One region of the Streptomyces sp. CRCS-T-1 genome, then DNA from elsewhere that is predicted to be linked to it. Evidence: riboswitches for the same ligand, from Rfam matches in the RefSeq annotation. Region 1 holds a riboswitch; the other holds the start of a gene.

What was found. Region 1 has a riboswitch for cobalamin ahead of NNW99_RS06105 (ABC transporter substrate-binding protein). Riboswitches for the same ligand answer to the same signal wherever they lie in the genome.
Region 2: linked by a shared signal. The riboswitch ahead of NNW99_RS32980 (ABC transporter substrate-binding protein) and the one ahead of NNW99_RS06105 (ABC transporter substrate-binding protein) in region 1 are both predicted to bind cobalamin.

Annotation. Positions count from the first base shown of each region.
Region 1 covers NZ_CP101651.1:1,368,225-1,371,620, reverse strand. The annotation lists gene NNW99_RS06110 (iron ABC transporter permease) at 1-1,081, opposite strand, end outside; gene NNW99_RS06105 (ABC transporter substrate-binding protein) at 1,078-2,088, opposite strand; cobalamin riboswitch at 2,148-2,271, opposite strand; gene NNW99_RS06100 (class I SAM-dependent methyltransferase) at 2,364-3,113, opposite strand; gene NNW99_RS06095 (MFS transporter) at 3,082-3,396, opposite strand, start outside.
Region 2 covers NZ_CP101651.1:7,268,713-7,272,108, reverse strand. The annotation lists gene NNW99_RS32985 (iron ABC transporter permease) at 1-570, opposite strand, end outside; gene NNW99_RS32980 (ABC transporter substrate-binding protein) at 567-1,586, opposite strand; cobalamin riboswitch at 1,656-1,846, opposite strand; gene NNW99_RS32975 (CoA-binding protein) at 1,928-2,341, shown strand; gene NNW99_RS32970 (4-hydroxybenzoate 3-monooxygenase) at 2,350-3,396, shown strand, end outside.

The sequences.
Region 1 (3,396 bases):
GCCGGGCGTCCCGGCGCATCAGCCACAGGAAGAACGGCCCGCCGCACAGCGCGGTCAGCACGCCGACCGGCACCTCCATCGGCGCGGCGATCGTGCGCGCGGCGACATCGGCCCAGACGAGGAACACCGCCCCGCCGAGCGCGGCCGTCGGCAGGACCCGGCGATGGTCGCCGCCGACGAACAGCCGCACGATGTGCGGCAGCATCAGACCGACGAAGCCGATCGGCCCGGCCGCCGCGACCAGCACGCCCGTCACGAGGGAGACCAGTACGAACATCCGGGCCCGGAACCGGGCCACGTCCAGCCCCATCGTGGTCGCGGCCTCCTCGCCCGCCAGCAGCAGGTTCAGATTCCGGGACTGCACCATGAGCACGCCGACGCCCAGCAGCGTCGCCAGGCTCGGCAGCCACAGCGTGTCCCAGTTGACGCCGCCGAGGCCGCCGAGGGTCCAGGCGAGCACCGCACGGGCCTCGTTGCCCCGGTCGGTGGTCAGCAGCAGCAGATCCAGCAGCGCGGTGAGCACCGCCGCGATCGCCACCCCGGACAGCACGAGCCGTACGGAGGTGATGCGTCCGCCGGTCCGGGCGGTGGCGTAGACGAGCAGCAGCGCGCCCAGCGCGCCCAGGAACGCGGCGGCCGACAGCGACACCGGCCCGAACACGCTCACCCCGAACACGATCACCGACACCGCGCCCAGCGACGCCCCCGAGGAGACGCCCAGCAGATACGGCTCGGCGAGCGGGTTGCGCACCAGGGCCTGCAGGGCGGTGCCCACGACCGCGAGGCCCGCCCCGGTCACCACCCCGAGCAGCACCCGGGGCGCCCGCACGTCCAGCACGATGGTCTCGCGCGCCCCCGACCAGTCCGGCTCCGTCCAGCCGGCGCCCAGCGCGTGCGTCAGGATGCCCCAGACCTGCCCGGGCGGCACCTGGACGGAGCCGATCGCCAGGCCCGCCGTGACGGAGACGACGAGCAGGGCGGTGAGGACGAGCAGGGTGACCGTCAGGCCGGTGCGCCCCGTCCGCCGCCCCGGCGGGACAGGGCGTCGCACCGCGGGCGCCTCGGTGGCCGGCTGCGTCACCGGGAGCTCTCGGGGTGCAGCCCGCGCGCCAGGTCCCCGACCGCGTACGCGGAGCGGATGCCGACCAGGGTCGCGGTCAGCGGCAGGACGACGAACCGCTTGTTCTTCACGGCGGGCACATCGGCGAGGGCCGGCTGGGAGAGCAGGAACTTCTTCTTCTGCTCGACGCTTCCGGCGCCGGCGTAGTCGTAGATGGCGATGACCTCGGGCTTGCGCTCGACGACCTGCTCCCAGGAGACGTCCCCGAAGACGTCGTCGAGGTCGGCGAAGACGTTCTTGCCGCCGGCCAGCCGGATGATCTCCGTGCCGAGGCTCTTGCCGCCCGCGGTGAAGGCGGTCTTGTCGCCGCTGTCGTACACGAACACCGGTACCGCGGACTCGCCCTCGACGGCGGAGGCCGCCTTGCCGACCCGGCCCTCCAGGTCGGCGACCAGCTTGTCGGCCCGGTCGGAGACACCGAAGATCTCACCGACGGTGCGGATCTCGTCGTAGGTGTCCTTCATCGTGACCCGCTTCTTGCCGCAGTACTCGCGGTTGAGGTGGGTGTCGATGCCGGCGTCGGCGAACGCCTTGCGGGAGCGGCCCTCGTTCTCCGCGAAGGCACTGCCGTAGCCGCCGTAGACGAGGTCCGGCTCTGCCTCCAGGACCGTCTCGAAGGACGGTTCCTTCTTCGACAGTTCCGGTATCGCCTCGTAGTCCTTGCGCAGTTCCGGCAGGACGGCCGAGTCGGGGAAGGCGGTGCCGACCACGCGGTCCTTCAGACCGAGGGCGAGCATCAGTTCCGCCGGGTGCTGGTGGATGGTGACGACCCGCGACGGCGGCTTGTCGTACGTCGTCTTCACCCCGCAGTTGTTCACGGTGACGGGGAAGCCCGCGGGCGCCGAGGCCTTGGCGTCCCGGTCTGTGCTGTCGGACGACGAGCCGCAGCCGGCGACGAGCAGCGCCGCCGACAGGGCGAGTGCCGCGCCGCGCAGGGTGGTGCGCCGGCGGCGGGCAGGGGAGAGCAGGTGGGACACGTAGAGCCTCCTGGGGAGTCCGCGCTCCTCGGATCGGGCCCGCGGCGGGTCAGTGTCCTGACTCCCGGATCGACGTTCCCCCTCGCCTTCCCGCGCTCGCGCGGTGGCGTGTCGAAGGGGTGCACTCCCCGGTCACAGTGGCGGGACCGTGCCGGATTCGCACCGGCTTCCTGTCTCCCGTCGCGGCGATGACCTGGTGATAGTACGTTCCGCGCCGTCGCGGTCAACAGGGCGTGCGACCCCGCCCCGCACGCCCCGTGCCCACGTCACACCTCCCGGACCGCCCGCAGCACCAGCCGCTCGGCGTTCTCGTCGTAGGGCCGGCCGTCGAAACCGCCGAAGACCTCCACGCCCCCGAACCCCGCCTCCTCGGCCATTCGCCGCAGCTCCACGGCGCTGTACACGAACCACACCAGCGTTGCTCGGGTGACCCGCTCGCCCCGCACCAGGACCCAGTCGCTGCGCAGCCGCGCCCAGTCGTCCAGCACGGTGTCCGTCTGCACCATCAGGTCCTCACCGCGCGTCACCACCTTCGGCGGGGTGACCTTGCGGGCCAGCAGTTCCTTGCCCGCGAGGTCCAGGACGAGGGTGCCGCCGGGGGCCAGGCAGTCGTACATGGTGCGCAGCACGCGCGCGTTGTCGGCGGGGTCCTCGAAGTAGCCGAACGAGGTGAACATGTTGAGTACGACGTCGAAGCCGCCCGGCGCCTCGAACTCACGCGCGTCCGCCTGGACGTAGCTGACGTCGGTGCCGGTGTCCGCCGAGCGTTTGCGCGCCCGGTCCAGCAGGGCCGGGCTGAGGTCCACGCCCGTCACCTCGTAGCCGCGCCGGGCGAGCGGCACGGTGAACACGCCCGGGCCGCAGCACAGGTCGAGCACCCGGGCGCCGGGCGTGAAGGACAGCAGGGGAGAGGTGCCGAGGAGTTCCTCGGCCTGGGTGTGGCGCTGTTCGGAGAAGAGGAAGTCGTGGAACTCCGTCCAGAAGTCATCGTCCTGGAACCCGCCCGTCCGTGTCATGCGGCTTCAGTGCTCCTTCTTCGTCTGATGGGACCTGCATTCGCCGCTCGGCGTGCCTTCGCAGCAAGAGCAGCAGCGGAGGCAGCAGCAGGCACTGCGCGGCCGCCAGCAGCCAGAACCAGCCGGTGTGCCCGGCGCCTTCGCCGAGGCCGTACAGCTGCCCGCCCAGCACCCCGCTCGCGCAGGCGCCGAGCCCCGCGGCCAGCCGCTGCTGGCCGAAGACCACGGCGTCGGAGCGCGGGCTGCGGCGCAGCGCCTCCAGGTCGTTCTTCAGGAACAGCAC
Region 2 (3,396 bases), 5.9 Mb from region 1:
CGAGCCGAGGAGCCAGAACAGCACGCCCCGGGTCGTCTCGGCGTCGGCGGCGGTCAGCACGACGAAGGAGGTGAGCGCGGAGAAGAGCTGCATGGCGGCGACGCCCGCGAGGACGACCCGGTCGGTGGTGTCGCCGAGGGTGTGGCTGAGCAGCAGGACCAGCGCGAAGGAGACCAGGGCGCCGAGGAACGCGCCCGCGGACACCGAGACGACACCGCCGCCCACGCCCAGGACGACGATGACGACCGCGCCGGTGGAGGCGCCGGAGGACACCCCGAGCACGAACGGGTCGGCGAGCGGGTTGCGCAGCAGCGACTGCATCACCGCTCCGCACACGGCGAGTCCCGCCCCGCACACGGCCGCGAGCAGGGTGCGCGGCAGCCGCAGCTGCCAGACGATCCCGTCCCGGATCGGCGTCAGGTCGGAGCTGCCGATCCCGAGGTGGGAGGCGACGACGGACCACACGTCCCCGACCCGGATGTCGGCCGGTCCGATGGTGATCGCCAGGGCCACGGAGACCACCAGCAGCAGGGCGCCCCCGACACCGAGCGCCGGTCCGCGGAGGGTCACTTCACGAGCCCGAACTCACGCAGTCCTGCCGCGACCTTCTCCACGCCCTCGACCGTGCGGATGGTCGGGTTCATGGCCTGCCCGCTGAGCAGCACGTACCGCTTGTTCTTGACGGCGTCCATGTTCTTGGTGGCCGGGTTGGACTCCAGGAAGGCGATCTTGCGCTTCGCCGACTCGGCGGTCTCCGAGTTGCGGGTCAGATCGCCGATGACGAGGACGTCGGGGTTGCGGTCGGCGACCGTCTCCCAGTTGATCTGCGGCCACTCCTCGTGCGTGTCGTCGAAGACGTTCTTCGCGCCGAGGGCGCGGGTCATGATGCCGGGCGCTCCGCAGCAGCCGGCCAGGTAGGGCGACTCGGAGTTGGCGAACCAGTACATGAGGGAGACGTCGGAGGCGTCGACGCCCTGGGTGGCCTTCTTCATCCGCTGCTGGAGGGAGGCCACGAGCTTGTCGCCGCGGTCCTTCACGCCGAACACGGTGGCGAGGTCCCGCACCTCGCCGTAGACGGCGTCGATGCCCAGCGGCTTGTCGCGCTTGCCGTCGCCGCCGCCCGAGTTGTCCTTGCCGGCGCAGTCGGACGGGGAGACGTAGGTGGGCACGCCGAGCTTCTCGAACTGCTCGCGGGTGGCGACGCCGCCCTTGCCGAGGGTGGAGACGAAGGACGCGGCGACGAAGTCGGGCTCGGAGTCCAGGACGCGCTCGAAGGAGGGGTTGTTCTCGGCGATGCGCGGGACCTTGGCGTTGGCCTTCTCCAGTCCCTTCATCACGGGGTCGGTCCAGGTGGCCGTGCCGGCTATTCGGTCGGCGAGGCCGAGGGAGAGCAGGATCTCGGTGGTGCCCTGGTTGAGGGAGACGGCGTGCCGGGGCGCCTTGTCGACGCGGACCTTCCGGCCGCAGTTGTCGAGGGTGGCGGAGGCCTTGGCCTTGTCGGGGGACTCGGAGCCTGCGCAGCCGGTCACGATCAGGGAGCAGGCCGCGAGCAGGACGGCGGCGCGGGCGGGTCGGGCGAGGGGCAAGGAAACCAGTCCTCAGACGTCGAGGGCCCGATCGCGGAGCCCGGTCGTACGGTGCTCCCCCACCGCCGGCCGGCCGCGGGGGCCGCCAGCAGGTCTTCGGACTCGGGTTCACCCGGTGCGGGGCGCCTTCCCGTACGACATACGAGCCGTTCAGTGGCCGAGGCCCCGCCCGTCCCCCTCACCGCTGCGCGTCAGTTCCGGATTCGCACCGGATTCCCTGACCCACGTACATGGGTTCGACTGGCCTCGGCAAGCTATCACGGAGGATCCGGGGGAATCACAGCGCACCCTGCGTCGTTGCCGGGACAGCAGCTCTTCCGCGACTCCCTAGGAGGCCGCCGGTGTACGGCGACGACGCAACGCTCCGCAGGATCCTCACCGAGCTCGGCGACACCTGGGCCGTGGTGGGCCTGTCGTCGAACCGGCAGCGCGCGGCGTACGGCGTAGCAGCCGTGCTCCAGCGCTACGGCAAGCGCGTCGTGCCCGTACACCCCAAGGCGGAGACCGTGCACGGCGAGCGGGGGTACGCGAGTCTGGCGGACATCCCCTTCGACGTGGACGTGGTGGACGTGTTCGTGAACAGCGACCTCGCCGGGGCGGTCGCGGACGAGGCGGTCGCGAAGGGCGCCGCGGCGGTGTGGTTCCAGCTCGATGTCATCGACGAGGCGGCGTACGACCGCACCCGGGCCGCAGGCCTGGAGATGGTGATGGACCGCTGCCCGGCGATCGAGATACCCCGGCTCGGGCCTTCATAATTGAGCGCATGATCCACGCCTCCTCCCCTGCCGACTCCGATGCCCCGCAACACTTCCCCGTCGTCGTCGTGGGCGCCGGTCCCGCCGGGCTGACGATCGGCAACATCCTGCGGGCCGCCTCCGTGGACTGTCTGGTACTGGAGACCGAGACCCGGGAGTTCATCGAACAGCGGCCACGGGCCGGTGTCATCGAGGAGTGGGCCGTACGGGGCCTGGAGAAGCGGGGCCTCGCCCGGAACCTGCTGGACCGCGCCGAGCTGCACACCTCGTGCGAATTCCGCTTCGACGGAGAGCGGTACCGGTTCCACTACGGCGAGATGACGGGCAGTCATCACTTCGTCTACCCGCAGCCGTTGCTGGTGACGGACCTGGTGCGCGAGTACGCCGACGTGCGCGGCGGGGAGATCCGCTTCGGGGTCCGGGACGTCGAGGTGCAGGACATCGACACCGACCGGCCGTCCGTGTCGTACACCTGCCCGGAGACGGGTGAACAGCGGGTCGTGCACTGCGACTTCGTGGCCGGCTGCGACGGGGCGCGCGGAGTGACGCGGGCCTCCTTGCCGCCGGAGCGGGTCCGGATCGCGCGGCACGACTACGGCATCGGCTGGCTGGCGCTGCTCGCCGAGGCCCCGCCGTCCGCCGACTGCGTACTGTTCGGCTGTCACGGACACGGCTTCGCGGGCCAGATGCCCCGCAGCCCGGAGGTGACCCGCTACTACCTCCAGTGCCCGCCGGGCGACGACCCGGAGAACTGGCCGCACGAGCGTGTCTGGGCGGAGCTGCGGCAGCGCCTCGGGGCGGCCGGTGTGCCGCCGCTGACGGAGGGGCGGCTGATCGAGAAGCGCGTCCTGGACATGCACGACTACGTGGTCGAGCCGATGGTGCACGGCCGGCTGTACCTCGCCGGCGACGCGGCCCATCTGGTCGCCCCCATCGCCGCCAAGGGCATGAACCTCGCGTTGCACGACGCCTTCCTGCTCGGCGACGCCCTGGTGGACCGCCTGACCGACGGGGACGACAGCGGCCTCGGCGGCTACGCGGAGGCCTGCCTGCGG